Regions from separate parts of the Kitasatospora sp. NPDC053057 genome, predicted to be linked through region 1. Evidence: riboswitches for the same ligand, from Rfam matches in the RefSeq annotation. Region 1 holds a riboswitch; each other region holds the start of a gene.
The links. Region 1 has a riboswitch for S-adenosylmethionine ahead of thrC (threonine synthase). Riboswitches for the same ligand answer to the same signal wherever they lie in the genome.
Positions count from the first base shown of each region.

Region 2: it holds a riboswitch for S-adenosylmethionine, as region 1 does, so the genes downstream of both, ACIG5E_RS28545 (IclR family transcriptional regulator) here and thrC (threonine synthase) in region 1, are expected to answer to the same signal.
Region 3: it holds a riboswitch for S-adenosylmethionine, as region 1 does, so the genes downstream of both, ACIG5E_RS18020 (aminotransferase class V-fold PLP-dependent enzyme) here and thrC (threonine synthase) in region 1, are expected to answer to the same signal.

Region 1 covers NZ_JBITZP010000025.1:31,703-37,223, reverse strand. The annotation lists gene ACIG5E_RS24925 (cold-shock protein) at 253-456, opposite strand; gene ACIG5E_RS24920 (ubiquitin-like small modifier protein 1) at 1,019-1,297, opposite strand; gene thrC (threonine synthase) at 1,324-2,619, opposite strand; SAM riboswitch class I at 2,635-2,770, opposite strand; gene ACIG5E_RS24910 (glucosyl-3-phosphoglycerate synthase) at 2,914-3,918, shown strand; gene ACIG5E_RS24905 (trehalose-6-phosphate synthase) at 3,957-5,423, shown strand; gene otsB (trehalose-phosphatase) at 5,410-5,521, opposite strand, start outside.
Region 2 covers NZ_JBITZP010000033.1:18,801-24,321, forward strand. The annotation lists gene ACIG5E_RS28525 (neuraminidase (sialidase)) at 1-851, shown strand, start outside; gene ACIG5E_RS28530 (DUF3995 domain-containing protein) at 939-1,442, opposite strand; gene ACIG5E_RS28535 (RNA polymerase sigma factor) at 1,638-2,144, shown strand; gene ACIG5E_RS28540 (hypothetical protein) at 2,141-2,635, shown strand; gene ACIG5E_RS28545 (IclR family transcriptional regulator) at 2,724-3,437, opposite strand; SAM riboswitch class I at 3,638-3,780, opposite strand; partial or broken gene ACIG5E_RS28550 (CGNR zinc finger domain-containing protein) at 3,885-4,178, opposite strand; gene ACIG5E_RS28555 (class I SAM-dependent methyltransferase) at 4,348-5,121, opposite strand; gene ACIG5E_RS28560 (hydroxymethylcytosylglucuronate/cytosylglucuronate synthase) at 5,425-5,521, shown strand, end outside.
Region 3 covers NZ_JBITZP010000015.1:104,126-109,646, forward strand. The annotation lists gene ACIG5E_RS18010 (hypothetical protein) at 1-90, shown strand, start outside; gene trpD (anthranilate phosphoribosyltransferase) at 211-1,287, shown strand; SAM riboswitch class IV at 1,421-1,538, shown strand; gene ACIG5E_RS18020 (aminotransferase class V-fold PLP-dependent enzyme) at 1,591-3,009, shown strand; gene ACIG5E_RS18025 (Lrp/AsnC ligand binding domain-containing protein) at 3,070-3,351, opposite strand; gene ACIG5E_RS18030 (rhomboid family intramembrane serine protease) at 3,394-4,176, opposite strand; gene ACIG5E_RS18035 (hypothetical protein) at 4,380-4,643, shown strand; gene ACIG5E_RS18040 (NYN domain-containing protein) at 4,874-5,521, shown strand, end outside.

The DNA of each region.
Region 1 (5,521 bases):
CTCCCGGGGGCCTCACCGACCCGGTCCGCTGTCACTCTCACACTGTGAGTGCTAACGCAATGATTAGCACTCCGGGTGGTCGAGTGCAAGCCCAATCGCCAACCCGCGAGCCGTCCTCCGGGCCCGCACCGACTCCCGTCCGGGCCCGTGCGGGAACGCGAACGGGCCCGTACGACGCGTGTCGTACGGGCCCGTCGAGAAGCGAGTGGTCACCAGCCGTGGGCCGTGCCGAGCTCCTGGATTCGGAAGGGGTCAGACCGCCGCGCGGACCATGTCCGCCTGCGGGCCCTTCTGTCCCTGGGAGATCTCGAACTCGACCCGCTGGCCCTCCTCGAGGGTGCGGTAGCCGTCCATCTGGATCGCGCTGTAGTGGACGAAGACGTCCGCACCACCGTCGACCGCGATGAAGCCGTAGCCCTTCTCCGCGTTGAACCACTTGACGGTGCCCTGAGCCATTCCGAACTCCCCTAGTGCTGTGCTGGCCCTTCACGGTCCCGCAGGTCACGGGCCCGGGTCTGGTTTGAAGGCCGGCCCGGGGAACCCCCCCTGGGCGCAGCCGTGCACGCCGCAATCCTCCCCACGGGAACGCCGGACGGCTTCCGTGAGCGGGTGATTACGTCGACCGCCGCTGAATGTATCCGGATCGACGCCCTCTGCAACAGGGTCAACCGCCGGGAATTCCGCAGCACCGTCAAGAGACAACACCGAGCAAATCGGAAGGAACTCGGCATTCCGCGCGGGACATAGCGGACGAATTACCCAAATGCCCGCAGGAATTCTGACATCTGCCTGACATGTTTCCCGGGCCGGCCCCAGCGTCCGGACGCCCTCCGGCGAACCACGCCGTGGGCCGGAAGGGGAAGCCCTGTTCCCAGCCGAGCCACACTCTACTCCGACTTGACCCGGAAATATTCCCGCCGAAATGCAAGCGGCCGCCCGCACATACGGAGAGTGGAATTCCGTACGTACGGGCGGCCGCGAAGCAGACCCGGAAGCGGGTCGGAAGGCCGGGAACGGCTCAGCAGCCGCCGGCCACCGCCGGAATGATCGAGACGCTCGCGCCGTCCTTGATCTCGGTCGCCAGGCCCTCGGCGAACCGCACGTCGTCGTCGTTCACGTACACGTTCACGAAGCGGCGCAGCTTGCCGGTGTCGTCCAGGATGCGGGCGGAGATGCCCGCGTGGTTCTTCTCCAGGTCGGCGATGACCTCGGCCAGGGTGGCACCCTCGGCGGTCACCTCGGCGGCGCTGCCGGTGTAGGTGCGCAGGATGGTGGGGATGCGGACGTTGGCGCTCATGGCTCTCCTAGCGGGGGTGGGGTGGTTCAGGCGGACGCGAGGCCGGCGGCGCGGAAGGAGTCCAGCGTCGGGCGGATGACGGTGGTCATCCCGGCCTCGGAGACGGCGTCCAGCGTCTTCAGGCCGTCGCCGGTGTTGATCGCGACGGTCTCCCTGGCCGGGTCCAGCTGACCGGTCTCGACCAGCTTCTTCAGCACGCCGACGGTCACCCCGCCCGCGGTCTCGGCGAAGATGCCCTCGGTCCGGGCCAGCAGCCGGATCGCCGCCACGACCTCCGCGTCCGTGACGTCCTCGACCGCGCCGCCCGTCCGGCGGGCGATGTCCAGCACGTACGGGCCGTCCGCCGGGTTGCCGATCGCCAGCGACTTGGCGATGGTGTCCGGCTTCACCGGCTTGATCACGTCACGGCCGGCCTTGAACGCGGCCGACACCGGCGAGCAGCCCTCCGCCTGGGCGCCGAAGATCCGGTACGGCCGGTCCTCCACCAGACCCAGCTTGATCAGCTCCTGCAGCCCCTTGTCGATCTTCGTCAGCTGCGAGCCCGAGGCGATCGGGATGACGATCTGCTCCGGCAGCCGCCAGCCGAGCTGCTCGCAGATCTCGTACGCCAGGGTCTTGGAGCCCTCGCCGTAGTACGGCCGCAGGTTGACGTTGACGAAGCCCCAGCCCTCGCCGGCCGGGTCCCCGATCAGCTCCGAGCAGAAGCGGTTCACGTCGTCGTAGTTGCCCTCGATGCCCACCAGCTCGCCGCCGTACACCCCGGCCATCACGACCTTGCCCTGCTCCAGGTCGTGCGGGATGAAGACGCACGAGCGGAACCCGGCCCGGGCCGCCGCCGCGCCCACCGCCCCGGCCAGGTTGCCGGTCGAGGAGCAGGACAGCGTGGTGTAGCCGAACGCCCGGGCCGCCTCGATCGCGCAGGCCACCACCCGGTCCTTGAACGAGTGGGTCGGGTTGCCGGAGTCGTCCTTCACGTGCAGCTGCGCGGTGAACCCGAGCTCCCGCCCCAGGTTGTCCGCCTTCACCAGCGGGGTCCAGCCGGGGTTCAGGTTGGGCTTCGAAGCCACGTCGGCCGGCACCGGCAGCAGCGGCGCGTAGCGCCAGATGGACGCGGGGCCGGACTCGATCCGCTTGCGCAGCTCCTCGGCGCGCTCGCTGCCGAACTCGTAGGCGATCTCCAGCGGCCCGAAGCACTCCAGGCAGGCGAAGCTGGGGCCGAGCGGGAAGCGGGTGCCGCACTCGCGACAGGACAGCGCGGCGGCGGGGCCGAGGTCGACGGAAACGGGTGCGGCGACAGAAAGGGTCGTCTCAGTGATAGCCATGATGGCGGAGGCCTCTCCTCATCTTCCCCGTGGCGCGGTCGCGCCACAGGCCGGAATTGGCACCTGTCCCGCCGGGGCCTGTCGACGACAGCCGAGCGAGAAGGTTGCCGGGACGTCAACGGGCCGTTCCCTCAGTCCCTCTGGATGAGCATGTGAAGTTATGGTTCAGCGGCGACCCTGGCGTGCAAAGGTCCGACCGCTGTACGAAGACTGTATCCGAAGGCGTCAATCCTGAACGGGACCGTCCGCCACGCGAGATGACCCGTTCCACCTATCCCGCCGAGGAGAGTCACCGTGCCCGCCGAACCGACCCCCGCACTCCTCCCGCAGGCGGCGTCCTGGCTCCGCCGCCGCTCGTGGAGCGCGGCCGACCGGCCGGTGGACACCCTGCTGGAGGCCAAGCGGCGCACCGGCCGCACCGTCAGCGTCGTCCTCCCCGCCCTCGACGAGGAGGCCACCGTCGGCGACATCGTCCGCACCATCCGCCGCGAGCTGATCGAGCGGATCCCCCTCGTCGACGAACTCGTCGTGGTCGACTCCGGCTCCACCGACGCCACCGCCGCCGTCGCCGCCGAGGCCGGCGCCCGGGTGGAGCACCGCGACGCGATCCTCACCCGGCTGCCCGCCGTCCCCGGCAAGGGCGAGGTGCTCTGGCGCTCCCTGCTGGTCACCCATGGCGACATCGTCTGCTTCGTCGACGCCGACCTGCGCGAGTTCGACCCGGCCTTCGTCTCCGGCATCATTGGCCCGCTGCTGACCGACGAGAAGATCCAGCTGGTCAAGGCCATGTACGACCGCCCGCTCGAAACCGACAATGGTGCGATCCTCCCGGCCGGCGGCGGCCGGGTCACCGAACTCGTCGCCCGCCCCCTGCTCAACCTCCACTGGCCGGAACTCGCCGGTTTCGTCCAGCCCCTCGGCGGCGAGTACGCGGCCCGCCGTTCACTGCTCGAACGACTGCCCTTCCCCACCGGCTACGGAGTCGAACTCGGCCTGCTGGTCGACGCGCTGGAACTGGCCGGACTGGACGCCCTGGCACAGGTCGACGTCGGCGTCCGGCACCACCGCCACCAGGACGGCCAGGCCCTCGGCCGGATGGCCGCCACCATCTACCGCACCGCCCTCGAACGCCTCGACCGCACCCACCGCCTCAAGGCCTCCGCCGACCTGGTCCACCCCCACCTCACCCAGTTCACCCGCGACCCGGAAACCCGCGCCTTCACCGCCCACACCCACCCCGTGACGGCCCTGGAGCGCCCCCCGGTGCACACCGTCCCCGAATACGCCACCCGTCATTGAAGGGTTTGCCACCACTGACCCTTGGCAACATGCCAACCATGGGCGATCTCACGACCGAACGTTCGAGTGCGACCGGCACCGCCCCCGTCCTGGTGGCCTCCAACCGGGGACCGGTGTCGTTCAGCACCGCCGACGACGGCACGCTGACCCTGCGCCGCGGTGGCGGAGGCCTGGTCTCCGGCCTCTCCGCGATCGACGACCCCAACGCCGTCTGGGTCTGCGCCGCCCTCGGCGACGCCGACCGCCGGGCCGCGAGAGAGGCCCCCGACGGCCGCCTCGACCTCGCCGGGCACGAGGTCGGCGGCCAGGCCGTACGGATGCTGGACATCGACCCGCAGACCTTCGCCCGCGCCTACAACGGCGTCGCCAACTCCACCCTCTGGTTCGTCCACCACCTGCTCTACGCGACCCCCACCGCGCCCTCCTTCGACGCCGGCTTCCGCACCGAATGGGCCGCCTACCAGGCGTACAACACCGCCTTCGCGGACGCCCTGGCCGCCGAAGCCGCCCCGAACGCCGCAGTCCTGGTCCAGGACTACCACCTCTCCCTCACCCCCGCCCTGCTCCGCGAGGCCCGCCCCGACCTGCGGATCGGCCACTTCTCCCACACCCCCTGGGCCCCGCCCGAGTACTACCGGCTGCTCCCCGACGACGTCGCCCGCGCCGTCCTCACCGGCATCCTCGGCGCCGACCGGGCCGGCTTCCTCACCGAACGCTGGGCCCGCGCCTTCGCCGCCTGCTGCGAGGACCTCCTCGGGGCGACCGTCGACCACGACGCCCTCACCGTCACCCTCGACGGCCGCACCACCCGGCTGGGCGTCCACGCCCTCGGCGCCGACGCCGACTTCCTCCGCGAGCGCGCCCACCGCCCCGACGTCGACGAACGCCTCGCCGCCCTCCGCACCGCCGTCGGCGACCGCCGCACCGTAGTCCGGGTCGACCGCACCGAGCTGAGCAAGAACATCGTCCGCGGCTTCCAGGCCTACCGGCACCTGCTCCGCACCCGCCCCGAGTGGCACGACCGGGTGGTGCACATCGCCTTCGCCTACCCCTCCCGCACCGACCTCGCCGAGTACCGCGACTACACCGCCGCGGTCCGACGCCTCGCCGACGAGATCAACGCCGAGTTCGCCACCCCCACCTGGCAACCCCTGATCCTGCACGTCAACGACGACTTCCCGCGCTCACTGGCCGCCTACCGGCTCGCCGACGTGGCGCTCGTCAACCCGATCCGGGACGGCATGAACCTGGTCGCCAAGGAAGTCCCCGTCGTCTCCGACCACGGCTGCGCCCTCGTCCTCTCCCGCGAGGCCGGCGCCCACGCCGAACTGGGGGACGACGCCCTCACCGTCAACCCCTACGACGTCATCGCCACCGCGGAGGCCCTGCACACCGGCCTCGCCATGAGCCCGGAGGAACGCGCCGACCGCACCAAGCGCCTCGCCGCCGCGGCCACCGCGCTCCCCCCGCAGCAGTGGTTCCTCGACCAGCTCAACGCCCTCTGACCGCCTCCCCCAGGGCGCCCAGCAGCTCCACCACACCCTCGGGCCCGTCGACCACCAGATCCGCCCGGTCGGCCAGCTCGCGCACCGGCGCGTCCCCC
Region 2 (5,521 bases), on a different contig from region 1:
CGCCGAACACCCAGACCATCGGCAACCAGATCGTGGTCGACCCGCGGACCGACACGCTGTACGACTTCTTCGACTGGATCACCTTCACCGACGGAACCGCCACCACCGTCACCGACGTGCACTTCGGCATGGTCAGCTCCACCGACCAGGGCCGGACCTGGAGCCAGCCGGTCCGGGTCGCCGCCGACACCTCCGTCCCCGAGGTCGACCCGAACGCGCCCGCCGACGCCACCAAGTCCCTCCGGGCCGGCGCCGGGCTGCCGAGCGTGGCCATCGACCCGCAGACCGGCGAGCTCTACCTCGCCTACGAGGGCTCGGAGTTCACCGGCGGCCAGTACGACGCGATCCAGCTGGCGCACTCCACGGACGGCGGCCGGACCTGGAGCGGCCCGATCCGGATCAACCAGGCCCCGGGCGCCCCGGCGTTCACCCCGTCCATCACCGTGACCGCCAACGGCACCGTCGCCGTCAGCTACTACGACCTGCGCTACCTCACCGCGGGCAACACCATCACCCTGCCCACGGCCGCCTGGCTGCTCAGCTTCCCGCGCGGCGGCGAGGACAGCCCGATCGAGCGGCAGGTCTCGCCGGTCTTCGACTGGCTCCAGGCACCCTTCGCCGGAGGCCACTTCCTCGGCGACTACCAGGCGCTGATCAACGACGGCCACCAGATCCGCCCGGTCATGGTGACCGCCAACAACGCCGACCCGCTGAACTCCACGGACGTGTACAGCGGCCGCTTCCAGCCCAGCACCCTGCGCAGCCCGGCCGCCGGCGCGCCGAGCGCACAGACGGCGCACGCCGCAGCGCCCGTGGCCGCCCCGCGCGCCGTGCAGCACCTGCGGCGCTGACCCGGTCGGTCCGGATGGACGGACGGCGTCCTGCGGCTCCTGCCTCCCGAAGGCGGAGCCGCGGGGCGCCGTTCGGGTTCCGGAGGCTCAGGGCCGCACCGCCATGCCCACTGCCGCAGTGCCCGGGGCCGTGCCAGAAGCGCTGTCCCAGGCGGACACCTGCCAGGCCGCCCGGCTGAGCAGCAGGCACAGCGGGGTGTAGAGCAGCAGGTTGAGCCAGTAGAAGGTGTCACCCGGGTCCGCCCAGGCGCCGGTCACCCAGACCAGTCCGGCCGCGCCGCGGACGAGCAGTCCGCAGGCCACCGCCCGGCTCCCCCAGCGCGGCAGCAGCGCGGGCAGCCGGCGGGCCAGGGCCGGCAGCCGGCCGCCCCGGACCAGCACCAGCGTCGCGCCCGAGAAGAGCATCCCCGCGAGCGGCACCAGCACCTGCGGGGTGAACGGCACCTGGGTGTTGAGCACCAGCTGCGAGAGCCGGGCGGTGCCGTCCACCGGCCAGGTCCGCCCGGTGGCCCAGTAGAGGTGGACCAGACCGTCCACCGCCAGCACCACGCCGACCGCGGTGGCCCTGCTGCTGATCTTCTTCGACTTCATGCCGTCACCTCACGGGGTCTCAGGACGCTCGGACACCCGAAGGAGCACCCCGCCGACCGATCCGTTCCTGTGACGAGGAACACTGCACCGGGGCGAAATCCGCAGGGAACGTTTCACCGCTTCGGGTCCTCCTTCTACGGACCCCGGTCGCCCGACGGACGACCCGACAGCAGAAGAAAGAGCGGAGAGACCACCATGCAGGAGCCACCGCCCGGCCTTGCCGAGCTGGTAAGGGCCGCCCAGGGCGGCGACCAACTCGCGGTCGGCCGGCTGCTGGACCTGATCACCCCGTACGTCCGCCGGCTCTGCGGCCCGATCGCGCTGGACGACGGCGCCGACGCGACCCAGGAGGCGCTCATCGTGGTCTTCCGCAAACTGCGCCAACTCCAGGACCCCGCAGCGCTGTACGGCTGGGTCCGGGCCATCGCGGTGCGGGAGGCGGTGCGGTGCGCCACCCGGGCGGCGCGCTCGCGGCCGGCCGAACTCGGCGAGGTGCCCGCGCCCGGCGACCCCCAACTCGCCGCGGACATCCGCGACGTGCTCTCCCGGCTCTCCCCCGAGCACCGCGCCGTGCTGCTGATGCGCGACCTGGAGGGGCTGGACGAACGACAGACCGCGGCACTGCTCGCGGTCGCGCCCGGGACGGTCAAGTCCCGGCTCTCCCGGGCCCGACTCGGCTTCCGAAAGGCGTGGCAGCAGTGACCGACACCCCGATGCCGCAGTGGCCCGTCGCCGAGTTCGACCCGGTCCGGCGACTGCACGTGATTGCCGCGACCGCGCCCGGGGCGGCCCGGATCGGCGAGACCGTCCTCGACGCGCCGTTCGAGCGGGTCTGGGCGCTCGCCCAGGACCTGGAGCGCACGATGCCGCTCTGGATCCCCGACGTCCGCACGGTGCACCTCGTCCGCTCCGCCCCTTCCGATTCGCCACGGGCGGCTTCGCTCCACGCCCGGATCCATGGTCACACCCGGCTCCGGGCGACGTTCGGGATCGACCTCGCGCCGGGTTGGTGCCTGATGCAGAGCCGCCTGGTGCTCGGCGGGATGGCGGCCCGCCCGGAGACCGACCGCACCACCCGCTTCGCCTTCCTCGGCGGCCTGCGGTTCCCCGGCGCGCGCCTCCTCGCCCCCGCGCTGCGCCCGTTCACCGGGGACCCGCTGGCCCGGTTCGCCGCCCTGCTCGACGAGGAGTAGGGGGGCACCGGTTGGGAGGCGGCGGCCCGGACGCGCGGCAGCGGCCCGGACGGGCGGCAGCGGCCCGGCCGCGGAGGCGGCCTCCCGGTCAGGGCCGGTGCAGGGCTTCGGTGAGCCGGGCGGCCGCCTCGATGACGGCCTGGGAGAGCTGGGCGCCGGGGTGGCGGGTGAGCCGTTCGATCGGGCCCGACACGGACACCGCCGCCACGACCCGGTTGGACGGGCCGCGGACGGGGGCGGAGACGGAGGCCACCCCGGGCTCGCGTTCGCCGATGGACTGGGCCCAGCCGCGACGCCGTACGCCGCTGAGGGCGGTGGCGGTGAAGCGGGCGCCCTGCAGGCCGCGGTGGAGGCGCTCGGGCTCCTCCCAGGCCAGCAGGACCTGGGCCGCCGATCCGACCTTCATCGGCAGGGCGAGGCCCACCGGGACGGTGTCTCGCAGGCCGAAGAGGCGCTCGGCGGCCGCCACGCAGATCCGCACGTCGCCCTGCCGGCGGTAGAGCTGGGCGGTCTCGCCGGTGAGGTCGCGCAGGTGGGTGAGGACCGAGCCGGCCGCTGCCAGCAGGTGGTCCTCACCGGCGGCGGCCGAGAGCTCGGCGAGTCGCGGGCCGAGGACGAACCGGCCCTGCAGGTCCCTGCCGAGCAGGCGGTGGTGTTCCAGCGCGACGGCGATCCGGTGGGCGGTCGGCCGGGCCAGGCCGGTGGCATCGACGAGTCCGGCCAGGGTGGCCGGACCGGCCTCCAGGGTGCCGAGGATCGAGGTGATCTTGTCGAGCACGCCGACGCCGCTCGTGTTCTCCATGGACGGGTACTCCAGTCTCGAATCCCGTGAGCCGTGGGTGGGTTCGGCTCACGGACGCTCCGGTGGGGTGGGGAGCGGGGTGGTCAGCGAGGACAGGCCTGCGAATGCAGCCGATTGCCTGCGCCGGACACGAGACGGGTACGCGGAAGGGCCGGGGCGGGAAGCGCCCGGGCGAAGGACAGCACAGAGAGCACCGTGTCTCCTCATCTTTCCCGCGCCACGTTGGCGACAGGCCGGAGTTGGCACTGATCCCGGGCGGCACGGCGCGTACTTCGGACGCCGGGTCGACCGGGGAGTTGCCGGGGCTTCGTAGGGCCGGTCCCTCCACCCCTCTGGATGATTCGCGACGAACCATACAAGACTTCCCCGGCGCCCCGCCAAACTTTTCCCTCACCCACACACCCGGGACCGCACCGGGCAGGGCCGCCCCCGGAACGCCCCCGGCCGTCAGAGCCGAGGAGTGCTCCCGTCGGCCGCCGCGCGCTGCCGCTGGTCGTGGCGAGCCACCCGGGCACGGTTGCCGCAGGACGGCTTGCACCACTCCTGCCGCCCGTGGCTCTTCACGAAGTAGCGCAGGCACCGGGGCACGGTGCAGGCGCGCAACTGCTCTCGTTGCGGGCCGCTCAGGAAGTCGATGGCGGCGCGGGCCAGGGCCGTGACGAGTCGGACCTCCGGTCTCGTCTCCGCCGACAGCAGCCGGGGCGCCGGGGCGCGGTCGGCGGCCGGCCAGCCCAGGTGCGGGACGAGTCCAGGCCGGCGATGGTCTCGGTGAGGGCGCGGTTGCCCGCGGGGTGGCGGGCGGTGCGGGTGAACAGGTCGACGAGCGGGCCGAGTTGCTCGTCGGCTTCGCCCGGCAGTACCTGGGCGCGGGTGTTGGCCAGCACGTTCCGGGACTGGTTCTGAGGATCAATCAGTCCTGGGCGTGGCGGATGATCAGCATGTCCTGGGTGTGGCCGATGGTGTAGCCGCCGTCGGGTCGGGTGAAGTGCTGCCGGACGTAGGCGGTGAGGGCGGCCCTGGTCGGGCGGGCGTCGAGGGTCGCGAGGTCGGCGACGTTGACCATGAACTCGGCGACGTCGACGGCTTCGGCGAGGTGGGGCGTGCGGTAGTGGAGGGCGAGGGTCTCCAAGGCGTAGTCGTGGGACGGGTGGTGGGTGCGCAGGCGGTCGAGGAGGGGGCGCAGGTCGTAGCGGACGCCGGTGAAGTGCGCGGCCATCCGCATGCAGGGGCTGTCGGGGTTCTGCAGGACGACCAGGAGGGTGCCGCCTGGGGCCGTCCAGCCGAGGGCGCGGGCGACGGTGGGGAACCAGTCGGGCTCCGGGACGTAGTAGAGCACGTGGGAGAGGTGGACCAGGTCGGCCGGCTCGGGCGGGGTGGCGCGGTCCAGCGGTTCGGGGAGGACCAGGGCGTCCGGGCAGGCGGCGGTGAGCTTCTCGCGCATGGCGGCGCTCGGCTCGACGGCGATCGTGCGGTCGAAGTGCCGGGCCAGGTAAGCGGTCGTGCGGCCGTCGCCGGCGCCGAGGTCCAGCAGGACCCGGCGGTGCGGCAGGGAAGTGGCGATCTCGCTCAGCCGGGCGTGGGTCCGGGGCTTCTCGTCGGTGCCGGCGAGGAAGAGGTCGAAGGCCCGGCGGTAGTCGGTGCCCGAGGTCTCCAGTACGCGGACCGGATCGGTGTCGGTGGTCATCGGCTGCTCCATCGGGCGGCCCTCTCGTGTGATGTGCGGCCGGCGTTCGGCTCGGGTCGGCCCATTGCAGCCCGGTACGGCGCCCGCGGAGTGCAGGGACGTTCCTGCCCGCGTGTTGCGTGCACGGCGGTGTGGCCGCCTTGAGCCCTTGACCGCCTTTCGTCAACCTGCCGAACGGCAGCTTCACCTGGTGGGGTGGTTAGCTTTCGCTTTTCGATAGGTAGTCGAACCAGGCTTGGACTTCTCGCCTGGTACGAATACGGAACGACAGGAAATCCGGTACGGGCGGGGGAGTTGAAACGGATGAGGGCGAAGGCGGAGACCCGGACGGTTGCCGTGGCCGGGGTGGAGTTCGGCTGGGGCAGTTCGGGGAAGTTGAGCGCGGTGCTGTCCGCCCTCC
Region 3 (5,521 bases), on a different contig from region 1:
TCCCACCCGGTGGACCCGGTGGCGCTGGCCGGGGCGGTCGCCACCCTGCTGCGGGCACGGCTGGCCAAGCGGGCTCCGGCCGCGCGTTGAGCGGTGCCGTCTCAGTACTGGAGAAGACCGGGCCCTAGGCACCCCGCCGCTCGATAGGCTGGCTCCATCCGTACGGACGTCCCCCCGGCGCGGGGGAACCGACAACAGCTGGAGTCAGCCATGGTGAACGTGAACCCTGCGAACGGTGGTACCGACCCCGCGCAGGTGGTCCGCACCTGGCCGGACCTCCTGGCGGCGCTGTTGAAGGGGGAGGACCTCGACCGCTCGTCCACCGCGTGGGCGATGGACCGGATCATGAGCGGTGAGGCGTCCCCCGTCCAGGTGGCCGGGTTCATGGTGGCGCTACGGGCCAAGGGCGAGACGGTCGACGAGATCGCCGGTCTGGTCGATGCGATGTACGAGCACGCCGAGCCGCTGGACATCCCCGGTCCGGCGGTCGACATCGTCGGCACCGGCGGCGACCGGGCGAAGACCGTCAACATCTCCACCATGTCGGCGATCGTCGCGGCGGCCGCCGGGGCCAAGGTGGTCAAGCACGGCAACCGGGCCGCCTCCTCCTCCAGCGGCTCCTCGGATGTGCTGGAGAAGCTCGGGGTGGCGCTGGACCTGTCGGCCCGGCGGGTGGCCGAGGTGGCCGAGGAGGTCGGGCTCACCTTCTGCTTCGCGGCGAAGTTCCACCCGTCGATGCGGCACGCCGCCACCGCGCGGCGCGACCTCGGGGTGCCGACCGCCTTCAACATCCTCGGCCCGCTGACCAACCCGGCGAAGGTCACCTCGCACGCGATCGGCTGCTTCGACACCCGGCTCTCCGGGCTGATCGCCGGCGTGCTGGCCCGGCGCGGGGCGACGGCGCTGGTGTTCCGCGGTGACGACGGGCTGGACGAACTGACCATCACCACCACCTCGCGGGTGTGGCTGGTACGCGACGGGGCGGTCACCGAGACCACCTTCGACCCGCGGGACGTCGGCATCGAGCTGGTCGGCATCGAGGCGCTGCGCGGGGCCGACGCCGCGTACAACGCCGAGGTCGCGCGCCGGCTGCTGGCCGGGGAGCGCGGGCCGGTGCGGGACGCCGTCCTGCTGAACACGGCGGCGGCGCTGGTCGCGATGGACCTCGGCGACGCACCGCTGACGGAGCAGCTCGCGGCGGGCATGGCCCGGGCGGCCGAGGCGATCGACTCGGGCGCGGCGCAGGACCTGCTGCGGCGCTGGTCGGAGGCCACCAGCCGGATCTGAGGCGGCAGTTGAGGGCCCGTGTCGATTCGTCGGCACGGGCCCTTGTGGCACGCGCCCCGAGCGGGCGAAGACGCTGTCCGGATGGTGGATGCCTGTTTGACCGTCCGACGTACCCGACCTAGAGTCTGGGCCAGGTCATGAGTGACAGCGCGAAGCCCCAGCTGGCTGTCCGGCAACCCTCCGTCCGTGGCGGGGTGCCCTGGGTGAGGACCGGGTCGCCGGGCAAGCCGTCCGCGCGACAAGCGCGGACACCGGACGGTCAGCACTCCCGGGGTCCCTTACCCCGTGAAGGAGTGCATCCTCATGTCCCTCTCCGCCCACCCGTCGCCCGCCGCCACCCTTCTTTCGGCGCGCTCCGCGCGGCTTTTCCCGAGCGCCCCGCTCGCCGTCCTCGGCCACGACGTCCAGGTGCCGCTCGCCAGCGGTGAGAAGGTCGGCTACGCGGCGCTCGACTACGCGGCCAGCGCGCCGGCGCTCCAGCGGGTCTGGGATGACGTCGCCGCCTACGCCCCGTACTACGGCAGCGTGCACCGCGGCGCCGGGTACCTGTCGCAGCTGTCGACCGACCTGTTCGAGCAGAGCCGCCGGACCGTCGCCGAGTTCCTCGACCTGCGCGAGGGCGACCAGGTGGTCTTCACCCGCGCCACCACCGACTCGCTCAACCTGCTGGCCGCCGCCGTGCCGGCCGGCACCCGGGTGTTCGCCTTCGAGACCGAGCACCACGCCTCGCTGCTGCCCTGGGCGCACGCCGGGCTGGAGGTCAGCTACCTGCGGGCGCCGCGCTCGCGGGCCGAGGCGGTGGCCGCGCTGGAGGCGGCGCTCGCCGGGGCGCCCGAGGGGCCGAAGCTGCTGTGCGTCACCGGCGCCTCCAACGTGACCGGCGAGCTGTGGCCGGTCGCCGAGCTGACCGCGACCGCGCACCGGCACGGCGCCCGGGTGGTGCTGGACGCCGCCCAGCTGGCCCCGCACCACCGGGTCTCGGTGCGCGAGCTGGACGTCGACTGGATCGCCTTCTCCGGCCACAAGCTGTACGCGCCGTTCGGCGCCGGGGTGCTCGCCGGGCGGGCGGACTGGCTGGACGCGGCCGAGCCGTACCTGGCCGGCGGCGGGGCGACCCGGACGGTGGCCCGGGAGCTGGACGGCTCGGTGGCGGTGCAGTGGCACACCGGCCCGGCCCGGCACGAGGCCGGCTCGCCGAACGTCATCGGCGCCTACGCGATCGCCTCGGCCTGCCGGGCGCTGACCGAGGCCGGCTTCGACGCGCTGGAGGCCCGGGAGCGGCGGCTCGTCGAGCGGCTGACGGCGGGGCTGGCGGAGATCCCGCAGGTCAAGGTGCTGAACCTGTTCGGCGAGGGCTCAGCCCGGGTGGGCGTGCTGTCCTTCGTCGTCCGCGACTGGAACAGCTCGCACTTCTCGGCCGCGCTGTCCGCCGAGTACGGCATCGGGGTGCGCGACGGGCTGTTCTGCGCCCACCCGCTGGTGCGGACCCTGCTCGGGGAGGAGTCCGGCGTGGCGCCCGGTCCGGTCTCCGAGTGCGGGGCGCCGGAGCCCTCGCTCCCGGGGGAGCGCAGCCTGAACGCGATCCGGGTGAGCTTCGGGGCCGGCACGCCGGACGAGCACATCGAGCGCTTCCTGACCGCCGTCCGCGAGTTGGTCACCGACGGCGCGGCGTGGAACTACCGCAACGAGGGCGGCCGTTGCGTCGCCGACAGCCGCCGCTAGGTGCGTGCCCCGGCGTCGGCCCGCAGGCGGGAGTCCGAAGACCGGCCCTGGGCCTGACGGCTACTCGTCCAGGCCGAGGGCGAAGGCCGCTTCCAGGTCGTGCTGGGAGTAGGTGCGGAAGGCGATCTGGGTCTCGGTGTGGGCCACGCCCGGGACCTTGTTCAGCCGGCCCGGGATGACCTCGGCCAGGTCGTCGTGGCGGCGCACCCGGACCATCGCCACCAGGTCGTAGCCGCCGGTCACCGAGTACACCTCGCTGACGCCCTCGATGGCGGCGATGGCCTCGGCGATCTCCGGGATGCGGTCGACACTGGTCTTGATCAGGACGATGGCGGTGATCACTGTTTCGGGCTCCTTCGTGGGGTGCGGCCAGCGTATCGGGCCTCAGCCGGGGCGTCTTGGGGGGTGTCCGACCACGGTGCAGGCGTACAGGAAGCCGGCCGAGAAGCCGATCACGTGCACCAGGTAGGCCACCCCCGGGCCGGCCGAGTGCACCGACCACCACTGCAGCGCGAACCAGAGGCCGAGCACCAGCCAGGCCGGGAAGCGCAGCGGGAGGAAGAGGAGCAGCGGCACCAGGGTGGTCACCCGGGCCCGCGGGTGGAAGCGCAGGTACGCGCCGAGCACGGCGGAGATCGCGCCCGAGGCGCCGATCAGGACTCGGGTGGAGCCGGGCGAGTGCGCCTCGGCGAGCGCGAAGCCGTACGAGGCGAGGCTGCCGGCGGCCAGGTAGAAGAGGAGGTACCTGGCCCGGCCGAGCCGTCGTTCGACGGTGGGGCCGAAGACGTGGAGGAAGAGCAGGTTGCCCAGCAGGTGCAGCCAGCCGGCGTGCAGGAAGAGCCCGGTGAGGGCGGAGACCGCCGGGTGCTTGCCCGGAGTGGGGGCGGCGGGGCAGCCGGGGACGGGGTCGGGGCCCTCGGCCAGCTGTTCGGCGGTGAGCGGGTGGCCGGTCAGCAGCTCGGCGGGGACGGCGCCCCAGCGCTGCTCGTACCGCTGCTCGGCGCAGATCCGGGCCTGGCCGGTGCCGTACAGCGGGTTGAGACCGGCGGCCGGGCCGAGCAGGAAGACCAGGGTGTTGACCGCGATCAGGGCGTAGGTGACCGCCGGGGCGGGCACCGCCGGGCGGTCACCCCGCGCGTCCGTGTGGTCGGGGGCCGCGAGCGCCATGCGGCCAAGCATCCCTCCGCGCGCGGCAGGTGACACGGCGGTTTACGGCAGGTGGACTAGCCATCGTGTTCCGGCAACCGGTGGTCGGGGTGGTTGCCCCAGGCAATAGGCTTGGGGCGGGCAATCCCGTCTCCCGCCGCCGACGCCGGGGCTCCGGGGGGAGCGCCTAGCCCGCCCAGGGACCAGCCGAGAGGATCCCCCCGATGACCGTCCCCGCACTGACCGCCGAGACGCACTGGCGCTGCACGCTGTGCGGCAACCTCACCCGCTTCGACGTGACCCGCACCGCGCGGGTGACCGAGTTCCTGCACTTCGACCTGGCCGGCGAGTCCAAGGTCGAGGAGACCGAAGTGCTCAGCGAGACGATCGAGTCGGTGCGCTGCCGCTGGTGCAACGCGGTGGACCAGGTCGAGCTGGTGGCCCGCCCGGGCGCCGAGGGCGCGGAGGCCCCCGCCGAGCAGGGCTGACCCCGGCGGTGCGGTGGGCGGTGCGCGACGCGGCTGTCCACCGCACGGGACAATACAGACAAGACGCACGGAGCGTGACGACAGGGGCGGCCGCGGGCCGCACCCGCTGGACCAGGATCGGAGCCGAGGACGTGGTGGACGCAGCGAGGGAGCCCGGCGAAGCGCAGGGGCTTCAGCCCGCTGCGCAGGCACCGGAGCCGGCCGCCGGGACGGTCCCGTCCGAGACCGCTGTGCCGGAGGGCACCGCGGCAGGGGCCGCTGCCTCCGGTGCCGATCACTGCGGTGCCGCTGTTTCCGGTGCGGCGGAGCGCGCGGCCGAGAAGCTGGACCGGCCGCTGCCCGAGGGCGTGCGCCGGCGTGTGGTCGGGCTGGCCTCGGACGCGCTGGGCGGGCTGCCGCCCGCGGAGCTGCCGCAGAGCCTGCGCCAGTACGTCAAGTTCACCCCTGCGCGGCGGGCCAAGTACGCGGCCACCGCGCTGGCGGCGGCGCTGGAGTCCGAGCCGGCCTTCCGGGTGCGGATAGCGGAGCGGCTGCGGCTGGGCCAGCCGGACCTGGTGAAGGCGTTGGAGTCGGGCACCGTCCCCGGCGCCGCCGATCCGATGGACGTCGCGGCCGCCGCCTACCTGGTGCGCTCGGCGGGTTGGAGCCGGCTGGTCACCGAAGCCGGCGAGGAGGCCGAGCGGGCCGGCGCCGAGGACGCGGCGGCGGAGGCCACCCGGCTGGTGGAGAAGCTGCAGGCCGAGCTGGCCGAGGTGCGGGCCGCGGCGCGGGCGGACCTGGACCGCCAGCGCGCGGAGTCCGAGGGCATCCGGCGGGAGGCCGAGTCGCTGCGCAAGAAGGTGCGGTCGCTGGAGAGCGACACCCGCCGGGCGCAGGCC